3 regions of the Cohnella sp. genome follow, and region 3 is predicted to be linked to each of the others. Evidence: riboswitches for the same ligand, from Rfam matches in the RefSeq annotation. Region 3 holds a riboswitch; each other region holds the start of a gene.
The links. A riboswitch is a leader RNA that binds a small molecule or an ion and turns the genes downstream of it on or off. The one in region 3 is predicted to bind cyclic di-GMP.
Positions count from the first base shown of each region.

Region 1 (6,496 bases), on a different contig from region 3:
TTGAAAAGTCAGCATCGTGCGGCGTCCTCACACTCCGGACAGAATGTCGCGGATTTCTTCCAAAATGACTTTCTGATACGCGTTGTCTTCCCCGTAACGACGTCCGATTTCCTTTCTCGCCTCGGTGAGCTTCTCCTGGTAGTCCGGCGCTTCGCGATCGGGGTTTTCCGCCTTGAACGCGGTCATGACCTCTTGCACGTATTTCGGACGGGCGCCCCACTTGCCGAGCAGATGACCCCCGGTATCGATGAACAGAACGACCGGAATGGCGCGCCCGCCCATCGTCAGATGCTGGTCCATCAAATCGAGATTCTCCTCCATGATCAGCACTTCCGTCGGGATGCCCGCCTTCTCCATCGCCTTGAACACGACCGGCACGTTGCGCACGACGTCTCCGCACCAGTCCGCGGCCAAAATCATGCAGCGCAAGTCGTCCCGGTTGTTCAGCGAATCGTAAAACTCCTCGAGCTCCTCCGTATGCCATTCGAACCGGTTCAGCCAAGATTCGAACGTCTCCCGGTTTTTCGTCATTCCCTCGATAAATTGGTCGGGAGACAATCCCTTATGTAATTTGCTGGCGATCAGCTGGCTCATTCGTCCAAGCTCCTCTCTCGTACCGCGTTGTCTTTATTTTAGATGCTTTTGCCTCTCTTGCGCAAATATTGGACGAGGAAGTAAACCACAAGCAGCCCCAGCGCGGCAATCAATATCCAGCGAATCAGAGGCGCCGCCTCATCCGCAACCGATTCCCACTTATCTCCGAGCGAGAAACCCAGCCATACGAACAATATGGACCAAGGAACGGAAGCGAGCGCAGTTAGCCAGGTAAATTGCCACAGATTCATTCTGGCCATTCCAGCCGGAATAGAAACCGCTTGGCGCATGACCGGCACGAAACGGCCCGTAAACACGATCATAGGCCCGTATTTCTCGAACCATTTTTCCGCAAGATCGATATGCTTGGCCTTCAAGTGCAAGTACTTGCCGAACTTGTCCAGAAACGGCCTTCCCCCGTAGCGGCCGATCGCATAGAGCAGCCACTGCTGCAAAATGGCGCCGATCGTCCCGCAAATAACGGCAACCGGGAAAGAGATAATGTCCTGATAGACGAGATATCCCGCGTACCCCAATACGATTTCGCTCGGAATGACTTCGATCGCCAATCCGATAATAATGCCCCAGTACCCTAAACTCTCGACCCAGGCCAACAATTGCGACAACCATTCGTGCAGCGTATCCATCATCGTTTACAACCTGCCTTTTTCCCCATTGATAGAGACCTTCTGCCCCTCCGTCAGCCGTCTTCATTCTAGCACAGGCTCGCGGCTTCCTTCCAGTTATACGGAGCTCGGGCAAAATCGTTGCAGGCTTGTCATGAGAGGACGGGCCTACGCATAGACTTCGATTAGGTGGACAAAGTTGAAGAGGAGAGAGCGGAATGAATAAAATCGTCATTCTTAACCGTAAGAAAATCCAGCTGTACGCGGTCATCGCGGCCGTCGTTATTCTGGCCGGCGCCTATATCGGCTGGCAGCAATCGAAACCCGCCTTGGCTCCTGCGGGCGGCGTAGCGACCAAGCAAGTCCTGCATCTGACGACGGGCGAATTCACGGCTCAAGGAGACAACGGCAAGAAGCTGGAAACGTACCTGTTCTACCCGGGCACGGTCGTCGCCAAAAAAGGCGTCCCCGTCGAGCTCCGGATTACCGGCATCAACGGCCAGTCCCATCCGTTCGTAATCGAAGGCCTCGACATCAAGGGCAACATCAGCAAAGGCAAGACGACCGTCGTCAGCTTCACCCCGAAGGAAGCCGGCATCTACTCCATCGTCTGCCAGACGCACGCCGATCCGAAAACCGGCGGGCCGATGGTCGGCTATCTCGTTATTCAGTAACTCGCGGTGACCTCCCCTTCCTCCCCCGCATAGGGTATGGAAGAGAGGCAGGTGTACCCGATGAAAATGTTCCAGGAAAAGCACTCCTCCCCGCTGCCTACGCCGCGCGGCATTCGCCGGGCATGCTCGAACGAGCTGTACCGGACCGTCAAAAGGCTGAAGCAGCACGTCCCCGCCCCGCTCGTCCGGGAAGCCGAGGAGCTGTACTTCAAGCGGGTAATCGGCAACCTGATGTGGATCTCGGAAAACAAGAGCAATCGCAAAAAGCTGGCCGATTGGTGGGAAGAGGAAGTCAGCGGCGACATTGCCGAGCTGTGGAACGTCGATCGGACGAAGCTGACAAAAGCTTTCCGGGAAGCGTTCGGCGGATAAAGAAATGGGTTGGGCGCCGCCGATTTCGGCTGAGCCCAACCCTGCTTCATTTCCTCGGCCCGGCCTTCCATTCCGATCAGCCGATAATCGCGAACGTCTGCACTCCTGCCGGAATCGTGCGGGTACGAAACAGAACCCCATTATTGTTAAAGACGCGCAGCGTATAGGCGACATTGGTCAAAGTGCGAATGTTATTAAAGCGAACGACTCCGAACCGGTCGAAGTTGGCCGCGTCGACCAGTTGCCCGCCGCGGAAAACCCGGGCAAAAAAGCCCGTCGTGTCGAAAGGAACGCCGGTGCTCTGCACCCATACGACCGTAAGCCGGCTAAACGTCTGGCCGCTGTTGCCGGTGCGCGCAATTTGTGCGGGAACCGTATTCGTCTTCAACACTTTGGATCGCTTGGAATCCCTTTTCGGGGGCTTCGGATAGCGAATGGCCATTAAGGATATCCCTCCTTCTTGCCGTTTACCCCCAATCTATGCCGGAGTCGCAAACGGCTAAACGGACACCCTCCCATCGCCTCGTCCATATTCGCAGATTTCCTCGAATATCCCGTATTCCGTTCTCCCTTAACGTTTCTTGCTCAGACTACGGCGCGTATTCGCGTTCTTCTGCACCTGATGGCGCAAAATAAGCGCGCGCAGAGGACGCAGCATCTCCGGTTCGAGAACGTGCATCTTGGCCCCGCAATGCATCCGGTTCTCCTGCCGCTCGCGGCGCACGATCTCCAGCTCGCAGTCGAACGAGATTCCGATCTCAACCGTCGCCCTGAGCCTCGACTTCGTCGCGAAATGCGGCGCGTCCAGACCCGAGAAACTGATCCCGGATATGCTGATATCATGAATCGTGAGGCCGTCGGAATCGCCGATCTCCCGATCCTCTCCGGAACTGCCCAGCACTCGGACGATCTGGACCTTCCCTTCGATCTCGACCCGCGGCTGTTCCCTTCTTTCCTTGAATCGCTTTTGCAGCTCGGGAGGCTGCAAGAGCGCAATCGCTCCTTCGTACTTGGCGAATACAATCGAGGACATCGATTGTATTCCCGCGGGCGAATACACGGTCATCTTTACCGTTTCCCCTAGCTCGAACTGTTCGAATTCCGGAAGCTCAACCTCGAACAATTCTCCCTCCACGTGGGTCATAACGCCCGTCGTCACGAAATTTTTCCCTTCCACGACGGTCCGGCAGTGCAACAGCACGTTTAAGGGAAGCAAATCTTTGTCCAGATCGGATAATGCGGCTCTGTTGTCTCCGGTATGCGCCATCTCCGCCCAACCACCTTCCTGACTGCTTGACTTCTATACGAAAAAAAACAGGCAACCCCTCTATGGGAGCAGCCCGTTTCGCCTGAATCATCCATGTAGGGACTATCGGCAGCCAGGCTGTCATCGTCCTCGGGACATTAGACCCTGTAGCTTTGCGTCCTTGCTTTTCAGCAAGTTTGCCTTTATCCAAATCCGTCTTCTAATGGAACGATTGTACCATATTCGGCATCTTTTCGTCATATGTTTTTTTGCCGATCCGCCGGGGCGCCAGCCCGTCAGCGAGCCATGACGACGCGGTTTCTTCCCTCGTTCTTGGCTTTGTACAGAGCGGAGTCCGCGCTGGAGAACACCTCTCGCAAATATTCCTTCGGATCGTTGAACTTCAAGCTCTCGCTGGACTCGGACAGCACGCCCATGCTGATCGTGACGCCGACCTTGTCCGCGCCGGCTTCCACCTGGTTCTCTCCGACGGCGAGCATGATTCTCTCCGCCAGCAGCTCCGCTTGCTCCCGGTTCGTATGCGGCAGGTACACGGTGAACTCTTCTCCTCCGTACCTCGCCAGAATATCCGTTCTCCGCAGCATGGAACGAACGATTTCGGCCGTGCTGCGCAGCACCTCATCGCCGACAAGATGACCGTATTTGTCGTTGATTTGCTTGAAATGGTCGATATCGAACAGGAAGATGGCGAACGGAATTTGATACCTCATGTTCAGCAGCACTTCATGCTCCAACTGCTGCATCAGATATCTCCGGTTAAAGCAGCCGGTCAACCCGTCGGTGACGGCCATCTGCTCCAGCTTCTGATTGACGCGGAACAGCTCTTCCTGGATCGTGATCAGTTCCAGATTGCGCTCGTGCAGCGCCTCGTTCTTGCGATTCATCTCCACGACCAGCTTGCGCAGCTCCGAGACGTCGTGGAAAGTAATGATCCTTCCCAGCAGCGTTTTGCGGCTGTCCAGGACGGGAGAGATTTGGATCGATACGTGTCTGCCCGACGAATCCTGAAGCGAGAACTCCATCTGCAGCTTCTCGTGGGGATGATGATTGTAGCGGTACAGAAATTCGTAGACTTCCCCCTGCACCTGCAGAGGAGCCAGGAACTTCTCCATCTCGAACGTCTCGCCTTTCGTCACCTGCACGAGAGGGGACGCCCCCCGATTCACTTCCAGCACTTTGCCGTTCTCGTCCACGACGATGACTCCGGTCGTCATATGCTCGAAAATATCCCGCTGCGCCATGCTCAAAATATCGAACATGCCGAATCGATAGATTGCGATAACGAAGCACAGATCGGAGAGCAGAATGCCCAGCGCGAGCAAGCCCGGCACGACCGGCAGCCACTCTACGAGAAGCACGTTGACGAATACGTCCAGCAGGCCGAGTCCCGTCAGCACGAACATTCCGATTAAAGCGGTTGCAAGCTGCTTGCGTTGGTTTACGGACGTTACCGACTTCAAAGCGTGGAACATATTCAACAGAGCGACGAAGAAATAGGCGAATTGGACGAGCACGAGCAGCCAAAACAAAGGACCGTAGTCCCGGTCCGTGTAGCTGTCGACCACCGGGGCCATGAACAGCCTGTTCGGGTTCCACATGGCGGCCGCGATGCACAGTGCCGCGGGAGTAATGTACAGCAGAATGCGTCCGCCCTTCAGCTGGGCCGACTTGCTCGTGAGGAAGAAGACGAAGAATAACCAGCCGGGACCAAGCATCCCCATGGCTACGAAGGATAAGTTGATAAAAAACAGCTGAACGCCCGGGAAATCCGTCAGCTTAACCGCGAACTGCCCAAGCGGCCACAGCATCATGACAAAATGAAAAGCCAAATACACTTTATGCGTCGTCGTAATTCTATTAACGGCAATCACGCCGACGAATAATAGAAAGAGCATCAGAAAAAGGATAAAATCAATCCATTGGACTCCCAAGGCATTCACCTTTTCATAAAGGGGCTTGAATAAAAAAATGCGGCAGGCATGTTTGATTTTACCATATCGCCGCTTTTTCCGACAACCGAATATCCACCGAAAGCCTTTATTTTATATATTTTTTATATATTTTCAAGGACTTTTTTACTTATTTTTATGAGACTTTAGTCGTATTACTTAAATTTTCCTGTCCATAAACGGAGAAACGGACAAAAAGTCCCGAAAACGCTCGTATTCGGAACGGAGATTTTCGACGTCTTGCTTGCCGCGGGCTTTGACCGCTCGGATCAGCAAATTTTTCGGCGTGTGCTCCAGATCGATGAACTCGAGCAGCTGCGTGCGGTAGCCGGCAAGCTCCAGCAAATTCGCCCGGATCGCGTCCGTCGCGAGCGCCGCGAACCGCTCCTTCAGAATGCCATGCTTCAGCAAAGGCTGCAGCACCGGCTGGGAAATTTGGCGGAACAGCTCGTGCTGGCAGCAGGGAACGGACAGAATGACGCTGGCCCCCCACCCGATCGCCTTCAGCAGCGCGGCGTCCGTTGCCGTGTCGCAGGCATGCAGGGTAACGACCATATCGACCGACTCCCGCTCCTCGAAATCCGAGATGTCCCCTACGGCGAACGTCAGATCGCTCCAGCCGAGCTCGGAGGCGAGCTTGGCGCAATCCGCGATAACGTCCTTCTTCAGGTCCAGCCCGAAGATGCGGACGGACATCCCCAGCTTGATCGCCAAATAGTGATAGAGCGCGAAGGTCAAATACGATTTTCCGCAGCCGAAGTCCACGATGTGCAGCGGCTTGTCCTTGGGCAGCTCGGGCGCCGCGTCGGCCACCATCTCGAGAAAACGGTTGATCTGCCGGAATTTATCGTACTTCGCTTTGACGATTCTGCCTTCAGCCGTCATAACGCCTAGAGCGATCAGGAACGGAACCGGCTCTCCCTCCGGAAGAACGTACCGCTTGTCCCGATTGTGCGGCTGGGGAACTGCTTTCACTTTCGCGCCTTTTCCCCCTTCGTCCGGAGACTTCGCCTT
Region 1 is NZ_JBEPYQ010000110.1:11,972-18,467, forward strand. It holds gene ACESLM_RS26425 (MBL fold metallo-hydrolase) at 1-15, opposite strand, end outside; gene ACESLM_RS26430 (thioredoxin family protein) at 28-594, opposite strand; gene uptA (undecaprenyl phosphate transporter UptA) at 633-1,244, opposite strand; gene ACESLM_RS26440 (cupredoxin domain-containing protein) at 1,439-1,894, shown strand; gene ACESLM_RS26445 (dehydrogenase) at 1,955-2,266, shown strand; gene ACESLM_RS26450 (hypothetical protein) at 2,343-2,708, opposite strand; gene ACESLM_RS26455 (PilZ domain-containing protein) at 2,838-3,533, opposite strand; cyclic di-GMP riboswitch class I at 3,638-3,724, opposite strand; gene ACESLM_RS26460 (histidine kinase N-terminal 7TM domain-containing diguanylate cyclase) at 3,809-5,464, opposite strand; gene ACESLM_RS26465 (class I SAM-dependent methyltransferase) at 5,642-6,496, opposite strand, start outside.
Region 1: another riboswitch for cyclic di-GMP. It lies ahead of ACESLM_RS26455 (PilZ domain-containing protein); the one in region 3 lies ahead of ACESLM_RS01175 (transglutaminase-like domain-containing protein).

Region 2 (6,496 bases), on a different contig from region 3:
CCGAATCCGCCGGCAGCAGCGTTCCGGCCGGAGCAACGTCCGCAACGATGCCGTCCGACACGGCAATATCGACAAGAGAGCCGTCGGTCAGCCGGAGATTGCGCAAAACTAGCTTCTGCAAATGATATCACCCGATTTCTGTTCAAGATGTTTCTTTAAACAATATAACGTTATAATGTTTAATCGGTCAATATCAAAAGCCAACGGATGGTTTGCTCCAGCTTCGGGAAAAGTAACGGGGACAAGAGACAAGAGGGAGGCCTTTTACTTTATGAAGAGATTGGCAATCATCGCGATCCTGCTGCTTCTGGCCGCTTGCGGCAATCAGAGCCGCGACATGAAGCAGCAAATGAAACAGCAGTCTAAGAGCCAGCCGCAGCTTCAGGTCAGCGCCACGGACACGGAAGTTCCGGTCAACAAATACGTCGTTCAGAGCAACGAGTCCATCCAGGACATCGCCAGCAAGTACCATGTCAGCATCGAGGACTTCCTCCGGGCCAATCCCGATTTGCTTAAGCTTGTAGGAGGAGGCGGTGGTGGAGGCAATTACGCGAACCCGAACCAAGGGGCCGGACAAGGCTGGGGAGACGCGGGCCGAGGGCAGACGGGCGCACCTCAGACGGGAACGCCGCAGACTGGAACTCCGCAGACCGGGACGGGCAATCCGGGATCGGGCTTGAACGAACCTCTTCCGAACAACAGGGAAGTGACGATTCCATCCAGCGATTCGATGACGGGTTACGAGCTCGAAGTGCTGAACCTGACGAACGCGGAGCGTCAGAAAGCCGGGCTTAAGCCGTTTTCCGGCGATTACTCGAACTTGAACCGGTCGGCGAGGGCCAAGTCGGAGGATATGGCGAAAAACAACTATTTCTCCCACACGTCTCCGACGTACGGCGATCCGTTCGCTATGATGCGCAATTTCGGCGTGCAGTATCAGTCCGCGGGGGAAAATATCGCCAAGGGGCAGCCGTCTCCGCAGCAAGTCGTCCAAGCCTGGATGAACTCTCCGGGCCATCGCGCCAACATTATGAACGCGTCCTATACCCATATGGGAGTCGGATACGTGGCGAATAACGGTCAACCGTGCTGGACGCAGCAGTTCGTTTCCAAATAACGTTCGTCCGCGGAGGATACCCGGCAGACCGTTCTGGTCCCGGGTATCCTTTCTTCGACAATTCAGAAGTATAAAATCCGCTATCCTTATCTGAATCGTCTCCGACAAATCGCATTCACCGTCCAGAGGACGCCGAAGGCGTTTTTGCTTGCGCCGGCGGGTCAGCTTTACTCTACCAGCATGTCCATCAGATGCCGGGCGCTCTTGGAGAGATGGCGGTCCCGCAGCCAGACGACGCCGATGTCGCTGTGGAAACGCGCATCCTCGATCTCGATTAGAGTGATGCTCGGAGGCTCGAACGAGTTCATGACCGACTTGGGCAGAATCGCCGCTCCGATTCCCGCCGCGACGAGCGAGATGGCGATGGCAACGCTGGAGCATTCGCTGACGATTCTGGGCTCCAGGCCGAGCTGCTTGAATTGATGGAACACCTGGTTGTGCATCCCGGTCGTCCGGTCCGTCTTCAAGGTGAGAAAAGGAAAGCGGGCCAGCTCCGCCATCGTCATCGCCCGTCTGTCCGGCGGGCGCCATTCGGTCGGAAGCAAGGCGACGAAAGGATCGGACGGCAGGGGGAGGGCGGAATAGTGCTGCGACTGAAAGTCGGATTGGAACGGGAGGCGAGTGACGATGAATTCGAGATCGCGGTTTTCCAGCAGTTCCCCGAGCAAGAAATGGTCTCCCTCCTGAATCTTGAAGGTAACCTGCGGATACTTCTCCGTGAATCTGCGAAGGACGGGGGGCAGGAGCGAGACGCAGGAGACGACCGCCCCGATCGACAGGACGCCCTGCACGCCCTCTCCCAGCTCCTGGACGTAGGTGATCGTATCTTCGAATTGCTTCATCAGGGCAAGCGCGCGGTCACGCAGCATTTCTCCGGCTTGGGTGAGCTGCAGCCGCTTGCCGTTGCGGTCGAACAGGACGACGCCGAGCTCCTGCTCAATGAGCTTGAGCTGGCGGCTGAGCGGGGGCTGCTCCATATTGAGCTGCTTGGCCGCACGGGTAATCTGACCTTCGTGCGCAATCGCGAGAAAATAACGAAGCTGACGCATGTCCATGTCGAAAACCTCCATACTTTAAAGGTATGCATCACCGATAAAACAGATATTATCAATATACATCCGCCTCTGGTATCATTCAAATATAAAGCGCGTTCAATCAAGGAGGAATATTCGGATATGGCTCATGCAATCCCGGTAGAACGGACGACCGCACCCAAGGAGAAGCCGGAAGCTTCGACGCTCGTCTTCGGCAAGCATTTCACGGATCATATGTTCATCATGGAGTACGACGCCGGACAAGGATGGCACGATCCCCGCATCGTCCCTTACCAGCCGATCTCGCTCGACCCGGCCGCGAAGGTGTTCCACTACGGCCAGACCGTATTCGAAGGCATGAAAGCCTATAAGACGCCGGACGGCCCGGTGCTGCTGTTCCGGCCCTTCAAAAACCTGCAGAGGCTCAATCGCTCCAATGCCCGCCTCAGCATCCCGCTGATCGACGAAGATTTGGCGATGGCCGCGCTGAAGGAGCTTCTCAAGGTCGACGAGGACTGGATCCCGACCGACGAAGGCACATCGCTGTACATTCGTCCGTTCGTCATCTCGACTCAGGCGACGCTGGGCGTAAATCCGTCGGAGAGCTACTACTTCATGATCATTCTGTCCCCCGTAGGCTCGTATTACGCGGAGGGCATTAATCCGGTCACCATCTATGTGGAGTCGGAATACGTGCGCGCGGTGACGGGCGGGATAGGCAACGCCAAGACCGGCGGCAACTACGCGGCGGGGCTCAAGGCGCAGGAGGAGGCGTCCGGCAAGGGCTATTCCCAAGTGCTGTGGCTGGACGGCGTTCACCGCAAATACATTGAAGAAGTCGGCAGCATGAACGTCTTCTTCAAAATCGCCGGCAAGGTCGTCACGCCCGCGCTGAACGGAAGCATTCTCGACGGCGTCACGCGGGATTCCGTCATTCAGGTGCTGAAGCATTGGGACATCGAGGTCGAGGAGAGGACGGTCTCCATCGACGAGCTGGTCGAGGCTTACCGCAAGGGTACGCTGGAGGAAGCGTTCGGCACCGGAACGGCCGCCGTCATCTCCCCGATCGGAGAGCTGAACTGGCAGGGAGACAAGCTGACGCTGAACGGGGGACGCACGGGCCCGCTGTCTTCCAGGGTGTACGACTTTATGACCGGCATCCAGAGAGGGGCGGTCGAAGATCCGTTCGGCTGGGTCGTAAAGCTGGATTAGCCGGCGCGCGATAAATCTCTTGAAATTGTTGCGACTATAGACTTATAATTGATATCGATGCGTGACGTAAATAGGTAACGATATTCAATTATTCTAGTCATATATACATCGAGGAGACGCATACACGAAAAGGCAAACCCTTCGAAAGAGGGGGACGCAAAGCTATGGGCCTAAAGAACTCTCCAGTTCAATGGCTGCCAGGCCGCCGAATGGAGCGTTAGGACACCATCCCATTCGGGAGGTGTCTTTTTTGTTGTCGAGAGGTGCTGAGCTTGAAGAAACAAATATCCGAAGCCGAGCTGAAAAGACTGATCCACCAGCTGGATATCGGCAGCGAGGGCGAGGACGAGGGGGAAGACGCCTCGGCCGAGCTCCGCGAGCGGGACGAGAACGGACAGCTCGCCAAGCAGGACGGAACGATCCGGATTCGCAATCAGCAAATCCACGTTCAGGATCCGACCGCCGGAGGAGAATACGCCGTCATCTATCCGATGAGCCCGGTCAGACTGTTCGTCAACGAGCAGGAAGTCGTCTGGGAGGCCCCGGTGCGGGCTTCGGACCGGATTGCCTGGAAGGCGGAAGAGCAGCCGTTGTTCCAGATAACGATTTCGGAGGACAAGCTGCTCGCGCACCTGCGGCTGTTCGCGACGGAACGCTATGCGGCAAGGCTCGTCGACGCCGGACCCGACCCGAGAGTAATCGTGCGCGCGGAGGACGATGAGAGCATCGTGCTGAAGACGGTGCAGCTCGCCGATGTGGTGGAGAAGCTCGAGGAGATGTCGATCAAGTCCCGAATCGAATTCGCCGCCATTCAGCGGGAGCTGCTGGAGCCTACCTACGAGCCGATCGTCGTGGCCAGCGGCAAGGCGCCGGCGGACGGCGAGGACGCCAGACTCGAAATCTACTTCGACCAGCAAGTGCGCAGCGAGTTCTTCGAAGTGGACGGCGCGATCGATTTCCGCAACCATCTCCGCATTCCGACCGTGCAGAAGGGCGATCTGATGGCGAGGAAAATTCCGATGGTGGACGGAACCGCCGGATACGACGTGCTGGGTAACGTTACGCTGCCGAAGCCGCCCAAGGACCTGTTCATTCTGGCGAAGCCGAACGTGGAGCTGACGCCCGACGGAAGCGTGATTGCCAGAAAGCAGGGCAGGCCAAGAATCACGGGCGGGAAAATCAAGACGCTGGACGTCTCGACCTCGTACGTCGTCTCGGGCAACGTGGACATCTCGACCGGCAACATCGTTTTTGCCGGGGACGTGATCGTCTGCGGCGACGTCACCGACAACATGATCGTCGAATCGCTCGGTAACGTATACGTCTACGGCCACGTGTTCAATTCGACGATTACGGCGACGGGCAGCATCAACGTGCGGGGCAACGTGATTTCGAGCCGGCTCTACTCCGGTTATTTCGGCGTGTTGTTCAACCGTCTCTATCATACGTCGAAGCAATTGTGCGATTCGATAGAGAAGCTGCTCGCGGCGTCCAAGCTGCTGGAGGAGGCGCTCGAAGCGAAGCGGCAGCCGGCACGGTTCGGCCAGATCGTGCAGCTTCTGCTCGAGACGAAGATGAGGGATATTTTGCCGGCGATCAAGGAACTGCAGTCCGTCATATCGAACATTCGCAACATTCGGAAGACGGAATACGAGAAGCTGAAGGAAATCTCGGAAATCTTCACGAAACCGACGAAGCTGATCGAATCGGCGACACGGGAGTTCGTTCAAGGCTTCCTCGCCCTGCTTCAGGACACTCACGGGGAAGTTGCCCGAATGCAGGAGGAGCAGGTGGAGATCAGCATCAACCAATGCCAGGGCGGCGAGCTGAAATCCAACGGGGACATCGTCATTCATCGCGACGGGGTGCTGCTCTGCGAGCTGTTCTCCGCCCGGAACATCGTATTTCTCTCGGAACAGGCGATCTGCCGGGGCTCGCGGCTGGACGCCGGCGACAGCATCCGGGCGTCGATCGTCGGCGGACAGACCGGAGCCAACTCGGTGCTGAAGGCCAGACGCAAAGTGCAAATCCGCAAAATGTACTCGGGAAGAGTTTGTGTCGGCAAGTACTGCAAGGACGTCTTCGAGCCGATCGAGCAGACGGTCTTCGACGTTCAAGCCTTGAAGAGATATTCCGAACCGGACGACAAGCGTGCAACATAATGACAAGCAGATGGTGGGATAAAACATGCTGGCAGGTCAACTGAAGACATACGTCGGAATGAGGGTCAACCGCAATATCTACAACGGCAGCGGAACGTTGGTCGTTCCCGTCTCTCGGGTGCTTACGGATCGCGACGTCAATCTGCTTGCGAGACAGGGGATCGCCTTGAGCGAGCAGGACGTGGAAGCCGTGTCGGTCGTCCATCTGGTCGATTCGGCGGTCCGGGAAGTGCGGGAGCTGTTCGAATACGCCAAGCAGACGGACCGGATTCCGTTCGCGCGCGTCCGGGAGCAGATCGTTCCGCTCATCCTCGAGCTGAGCAATCATCCGAATTTGAATCAGATTTTTCGCTATCTGGAAGTCCATGACGAATATGTCTATCGCCATAGCGTCGCGGTGGGGATACTGTCGAAGCTGATCGGCAAAACCAAGGGGTTCGACGACGGGGAGCTGATGGAGCTCACGATCGCGGGCTTCCTTCACGATATCGGCAAATCCAGGGTGCCGGGAGCGATTCTGAACAAGCCGGGGCGGCTGACGGAAGAGGAGTTCCGCATCGTGAAAGAGCATACGGTGTTCGGCTACGAGATTCTGAAAAAGTCGGACGGCGTCCCCGAGCGCTACGCTTACGTGGCGCTGCAGCACCACGAGCGCGAGGACGGGAGCGGCTATCCGCTAGGTCTCAGGGGAGGCTCGATCGACGTGTTCAGCAAGATCGTCGCCGTAGCCGACGTGTTTCACGCGATGATGTCCAAGCGGGTATACAAGAGTCCTCTCCCGCTCTTCCAGGTGCTGAAGGAACTGGCGGACAATGTCTACGGCTCTCTCGAGCCGGGGATCACCATAGCCTTCCTCAAGCGGATCATGGACATGCTGATCGGCAACCGGGCCGTGCTGACGGACGGGCGCGAAGGCAGAATCGTCATGGTGAACGCGGGCGATCCCGTTCGCCCCGTCGTCGAGGTGGACG
Region 2 is NZ_JBEPYQ010000109.1:4,882-11,377, forward strand. It holds gene ACESLM_RS26260 (amidohydrolase/deacetylase family metallohydrolase) at 1-121, opposite strand, end outside; gene ACESLM_RS26265 (CAP domain-containing protein) at 272-1,117, shown strand; gene ACESLM_RS26270 (LysR family transcriptional regulator) at 1,285-2,172, opposite strand; gene ACESLM_RS26275 (branched-chain amino acid aminotransferase) at 2,293-3,363, shown strand; cyclic di-GMP riboswitch class I at 3,485-3,573, shown strand; gene ACESLM_RS26280 (flagellar assembly protein A) at 3,636-5,525, shown strand; gene ACESLM_RS26285 (HD-GYP domain-containing protein) at 5,551-6,496, shown strand, end outside.
Region 2: another riboswitch for cyclic di-GMP. It lies ahead of ACESLM_RS26280 (flagellar assembly protein A); the one in region 3 lies ahead of ACESLM_RS01175 (transglutaminase-like domain-containing protein).

Region 3 (6,496 bases):
TTTCAGCTTGAAGGTATTACGTATAGTTAAAGGCAGATGGTAAATCTATGAAACTAACCGGAACAACCGTCACGAAAATCGCTTCCTACGTTTTGATCGCCGCCGGACTTACAGTGCTGGCCTTTCCATTCGTTCGCGAGTATGTTCAAGACCGAGAGCAGCAGCGAATATTGCAAGAGTTGGAGCAATCTTTGTCATCCGGCGATCTCGTTCGCTCGTACAATATTCAAGCAGAATACAGCCGCCTCTCCAACGTGCTTGACGAAGGGCTAGAGCAAGCAGCAATGAAAGCGGAAGCGTCCGAATCTCCCGAGGATTCTCAAGAGTCTATGGACGACAAAACGATCGCCATCATTCAGATCGACAAAATCGATCTGAAGCTGCCGATTCTCGAAGGAGCAACCGCGAAAAACATGAAGGTCGGAGCGGGTCATATGACGGAAACTGCGCCGCTCGGGGAAATTGGCAATTCAGCTGTCGCCGCTCATCGGGCTCGTACGAAAGGCCGGATGTTCAACCGGCTTGACGAGATGGAAGTCGGCGACCGGATCGACATTCGGATGAGAAACAGCAGCGTCGCCTACCAGGTAACGGATATTAAAGTCGTCCTCCCTACCGATCTATCCGTACTGAAAAGCGATGGAGACAAAGCCGTTCTTACTTTGATTACCTGCGATCCGTTGGTGAATCCGACGCACCGGCTTATCGTTCATGCCGAGAAAATCGAGGATCAGGGATGAACCCCAGCCTGACGCGCAAGCGGTTATAGCTGTAAACACGAAAAAACGGCCAGAATCGTCAATAGATTCTGGCCGTTTCGATGTTCGATTAATAGTATTTGACTGCCGAATAATCGCTTGCCTTCTTGCCGAACGACACCTTCTTGTCGCCCTTGCTTAGCCCCGCGTCCACGGTCGTGTCCACGACGACCCATTTCCCGTTCAAGTATACCTCGTTCCAAGCATGGTACTCGTCGACCAAGTTCGTCGTGCCCATCGCCAGCTTGGCCGGAATCCCTGCGCTTCTCAGCATGGCCGCATAGAGCGTAGCGTAGCCGTAGCAGATCGCTTTGCCCGACGCCAATGTACCGTCAATGTCGGGAACATAATCCGATGTCACCTTGCGGGCCAACTCTTTATCGTAGCTTACGTTGCGAATTATATAATCGTAGATCGCTTTCGCCTTCTGTTCGTCGGTCGCAGCGAGCGCCGTCAACTCCTTGGCCTTGGCTAGCGCCTTGTCGGCGTCCTGCCAAGCGATCGCCTGCGTGGAATTCAAGTAAATGTCCGACGTCTTCGTTACGGTTACGTTGACCTTCTCCGCCAGATTCACGCGATACTTTTTGCCGGTTACGTGCTCGAGCACCGCAATCTCGTATTGCCCGTTCCCCATCTGCAGCGGCAGCCACAACGTCTGTCCGTCGGAAGAGGCGCTTAGCGTGTAAATATAACTGGCGCTCCCTTTCGATATTTTCGCTTTCGTGTCCACTGTCGGTTTGCTCGTCAACCGAATGCCGATCGTACCCTTTTCCAATTTGGAAGTGTCCAAAGTCGCTTTGCTCGTCCCTGTGCTCGCGGATGCAAGAGCAGGAATCGAGGCGAAGAGAACAAGAAACGCCAACAACAATTTTGCGGATTTAAGCATGCCATATGGCTCCTTTCGATAGCTGGCTGTCATCCTTCGAGGAAGGGAAGACCCTTTAGCTTTGCGTCGCTGCCTTTCGGCAGGTTTGCCTTTATCGTGAAGCTTGTCCAAATAAAACAAAAAAAGCCTAGTCTTTCGGTAGCTGGCTGTCATCCTTCCGGTGGAAGGGAAGACCCTCTAGCTTTGCGTCACTGTCTTTCGACAGGTTTGCCGTTATCGAGCTTGCTTTCTATGAAAATTATAGCGAAATTTCGACGAAAGCACAAGGAAAAACCTGCCAGATTGACCGGCAGGTTTAGTTTTTTTCTCTCTATGAAATTCTATCTGTCTTTATTTATCTATCTCTATCTCTCTATCTATTCTTTCTTCATTCGAAAAATACGATTGCGGTACATGATGAATGCACCTGCCGCAATGAGGGCCAGGCCGGCAAGCTGAAGCGGCAGCGGGCTTTCTTCCCCGGTTTTCGGCAATGTTTTGGTCGGAGTTTTGCCTCCGTCGTTAACCCCGCCGCGCGGAACGTCGTCCACGTCGATCTCGACGAGAATTTCCTGTTCATTGCCTTCCGAGTCGGTCACGATGATGGTAAAGGAATCTTTGCCTTTGTAGTCTTTGTCCGGCGTATACTTCCATTTGCCATCCGGCGTGATCGTTACCGTGCCGTGCTTCGGCTCTTCTCCGACTTTAACTTTGCCGCCTTTGGGAACTTCCGTTGTTCCTTCAACCGGCTTGTCGTTCGTCGTTTTCTCTTTTACTTTCTCTCCTGGCTTGCTAGGCTCCTCCGTTTCTGTCGGCTCCGTCGGTTTCGGAGTTTCGGTAGGCTCAGGAGTTTCGGTAGGTTTCGGAGACTCGGTCGGCTTCGGAGACTCAGTCGGTTTCGGCTCCTCCGTCGGCTTCGGCGTCTCCGATGGTCCCGGACCAGGCGCACAACATCCGCCCGAGCTCGGGATTCTCTCGTTTGTTTTTTCCACCAGGACCGTTGCCGTTTGCGTTGTCGTAATCTCGAATTCTACCGGATCGGTATTCAGACGATAGTCGTAAGGCGCTTGAATTTCGATCAGGCGATATTTGTTTGGTTCGAGTTCATCCAGGAACAACTCACCGTTCGCACCCGTCGTCAGCTGCGCCGGAGTCAACCCTGTCACGCGCTCATAAATCTCGTTGCCCTGAAGATCGAAGTTGAGTGTAGAACGCCACAGTTCGAACACAGCGCCGCTGAGAAGCTGCGACTTGGACGCATTATACTTCACCAGTCTGACCGAACGAATATGCTCCTTGTTCTCGATAATCAACGAAGTGTTCTCCTGATGAATCGATACTTTCGTATTTGGATTCTCGATGACGAAGCCTTCCGCTTTCGTTTCTACTATCGTGTACAAACCGTAAGGCAGGTTTGTAAACTCGACTACTCCATTAACGTCCGTCGTTTTCGTATCCACGAGTACGTTTTGGTCGTTCCACAACTCGAACTCTACATCTTTAAGCTTCAGATTATCCGGATCCTTGGCGTTCACTTTGGTGACGGTTAACTTTCCGTCGGATCCTCTCACGTTAGGATGTGTTTTCGTAACAATCTGTGTCTGATTGGCGACAATTTCAATCGGAATCGGCGTCGGGTCGAGTGTATAGAACAACGGCGCCTCCGTTTCGATCAGCGTGTAGGTGCCCGCCGGAAGATTACCTTTGCCCAATCGCCCATCTACCGTAACCAAGTTGTCGTCGATGACCGTGTTGTTGGAGTCTCTCAATTCGAACTTAGCTCCCGTAAGTTTGGCACCCGTAACCGAATCTTCCTTCACAAGCTCGAAGCCTTGGCGAATGACCTCATTGACAATCGTGATCGGTTCGACCACGAACGGCGCGGCCAAGTCATCCTGTTTGCCGATCAGTTTAATTTCTTTTCCGCCAACTGTACCATATTCAGGGTGTACGAGGTATCCGCTCGGAGCCGATACTTCCTTCAGTTTGTACGAAATTCCGGACGTGCTGTTAAGGCGGTACTTGCGCAGCGTCTCGGCTTCTCCGTTCGCGTCAGTCGTTAGTTCCTCCAGCACTTGGGTGCCAGCAGCATTCCATAACTCGAATTTCACACCCGCGATCGATTTGTTCTCGTCATCAAGCTTAACGATTTTGAGCTTGCCCGTTCCCGTTCCAGCTCCGCCGCCGGCATCCGCCATTTGTACTTTGAACCCATCCTGGTCGTTTTCTTTAACCTTCACGGTGTCGCCATGATAGGAGGCTTCGTTGCCGATCAGATCTCCGTTGAATGCATTAATGTATGATTCGTATTTGACGATGTACGCCGTGGACAGAGCTTTATGGAACGTAATCGTAAACTCGTTTTCCGTCACGGACACCGAGTAGTCCGGCTCTTCCGGATCTTTCAGTTCATCGCCTTTAGGAAAATTGCCCGAGTTGTTCGGCGGGAGATTCGTCTTGTACACCTTGATCGTGTTACCGAGCAGAATCTGGTTATCGGACAGTTTGTCTTTAAACACGGAGCCCGCCGGGATATGGGATTGGCTCGGATTCACGATAACCGTCCATTCTGCTTTGTCCGTACCAGGGAGTTGTCTGCCGGATTTGTGCAGATACTCTCCGCCATATTTCGGCGTTACCTTCGCCGACCACTTCGAGTTAAGACCCGGAATCTCTTCGTCCGTAAGCGTCGCATCGTTAGAATAAACTCCTTTGACCGGATACTCACCGCCGACGCTCGTCTTGTACTGTACGCGATAAGCTTGCTTGCCAACGTTGCCCAGCTTCAGCTCGAAGCCTTTGCCGTCACTGTCAAGCTGGAATTGGTAAGAATCAGGATCTTCTGGCGTGACAGGCTCAGGATACGTGTCGTTAGTTGTGTTGAGTTGAAGCTTATAAACCTTAATCGAATCCTCAACGTATTTCAGATTCGCAGCAGAATCTTCTGCCTTGAAACGGTCATTCACGATCGCATTTTTAAGATCGTAAAGATTGTAGTTCAAATCGATTGTCCAGAGAATCGTTTTGTCTTTGGCGTTGTATTCGCCTTTTTTGTTTCCGTTCTTCTGGGTATTCTCTTTAGCCTGAACCTCCGCCTTTTTTTCAATAGGATCCGGATTCGAGTTCGTAGGCTCTTTCCAATAAATCTTCGCCGTGTTCACGTACTTATTGCCAGCAGGCATACCCGCTGTAGGATCAAACGTTGTCTCGAACGTAATGAAGTGACGTTTGGAAGTGCTTTTCCCCGACTTTAACTGGATTGTAAATCCATTATTATAATTTCCTGGATCATTTGTCGGATTAACAACTTCATCAACAAGCTCAAATATGGACTCATCTTCAGCGATCGCGACACCATCCACCTTGACGGTATCCTTAATCAGTTTCATGTGTTGACCAAAGTACTCATCCTTGATCACGATGTCGGTCATCTCTTTTTGATCGCGGTTAACTTCAAGCTGCCATTTGATTTTCTTTTCATTGAAGTCTTCCTTGGCAACCGTCTTTCTAAAGATGACTTCCCGATACTCCCCGTTGGCCTCCTTTGTCTTGTTGCCATAGATTGTTGCAGTATTCTTGAATTTTGTATTTTTGTAGACGCGCTCCTCAGCTTTCGTCGTGTAAACGATATCGTAGGCTTGCTTGTCTACGTCGTTTATAAATTTAAGCTCGAAGCCTTTGTTATAATCTGTATCCTCCGCTTCCAGTGGCTTAACCTCATACAAATTGGGATCAATCGCCATGCTGCCGCGAGAGGCTATTCCGTCGCCGTCGATCGTCACGGGATACACTTTCAAACCTTCAATAGTGTCGCCATTATGAACGACATCGTTAACCACAACGCTCTGCTTAATTGGATTTTCGATGCCAGTCAACTCATCCTTAATCCAGGCATCGACTGCCGCAATCGTCTGCTGATTGTAGTTGTATTTGATGACCCACTTCATCGTCTGATTGCCGCTATTTGAACCGAAGTCGTGGTCTATCGTCTCCTTATACAACGGCTCGTTAAAGCTGATTGTTACCTGTTTTTTATCGTTCTTTTCGTCGATGCCACCTCCAGTTAACTTAACCGCATTCTCATACGTCTTGCTGGCCGAGCCGTCGGTAGGAGCCGTCACGGTTGTCGCGTACTCAACCTGGTAAGCCTTGTCAGTATCTACCAGATTGATTGGAAAACTATCATACTCGACCGGTGACGCAGGGTCTTTCTTCTTCACCGAACCGTCCGGTTGAACTTTAAGTTCATAAACTTTGATCATGCCATCCAGAGTCAAACCGTCGCCCAAAGTATCGTTAAGCTGGGCATTCGTAATGGCTTGTTGCTGTTGGTTGAATTGAACAACCCAGTTAATCTTATCCGAGTTAAAGCCGTTTTTGGTGGCCTCTCCCGTCTTGACAAGCTTGTCTTCGGCCTTATTCCCGAACTCCACCTTGATCTTTTCGTTTATCGGAGCCTTGAAATCAAGCTCGTATTCCAGACCGTCGTCCAGCTTGCCCTCGTCGAACTTCAGCCACACCCAGAAGAATCCGTCTTCCAAACCTTGACTGCCATTAATATTTTCGTTGAAAGTAAACTTGACCGTGTGGTCCGTATTAACGACAAAGTTACCCACACCGCCCGATAACGTTCCATTAATAGGAGCTTGAACCTTAAAGAGGTCAGGCAACGTAAAAGTGAAAGTATCTCCGTCGTTGTAAGAATGCCCATCCTGCAACGACCAATCCATAACAATAGCAACTTCCTTAGTCGCATCAAGTTTCACATCATTTTGATTCGGAAACTCATTGCCATTAGGCGTCCCGTTGGCATCAGGCTTCTGGTCAAAAAGCCTTACCTTGGTAATTAGAGGTTCTGCAATTTCTGCCGCAT
Region 3 is NZ_JBEPYQ010000002.1:98,700-105,195, forward strand. It holds gene ACESLM_RS01170 (class D sortase) at 48-740, shown strand; gene ACESLM_RS01175 (transglutaminase-like domain-containing protein) at 829-1,644, opposite strand; cyclic di-GMP riboswitch class I at 1,659-1,744, opposite strand; cyclic di-GMP riboswitch class I at 1,779-1,866, opposite strand; gene ACESLM_RS01180 (collagen binding domain-containing protein) at 2,001-6,496, opposite strand, start outside.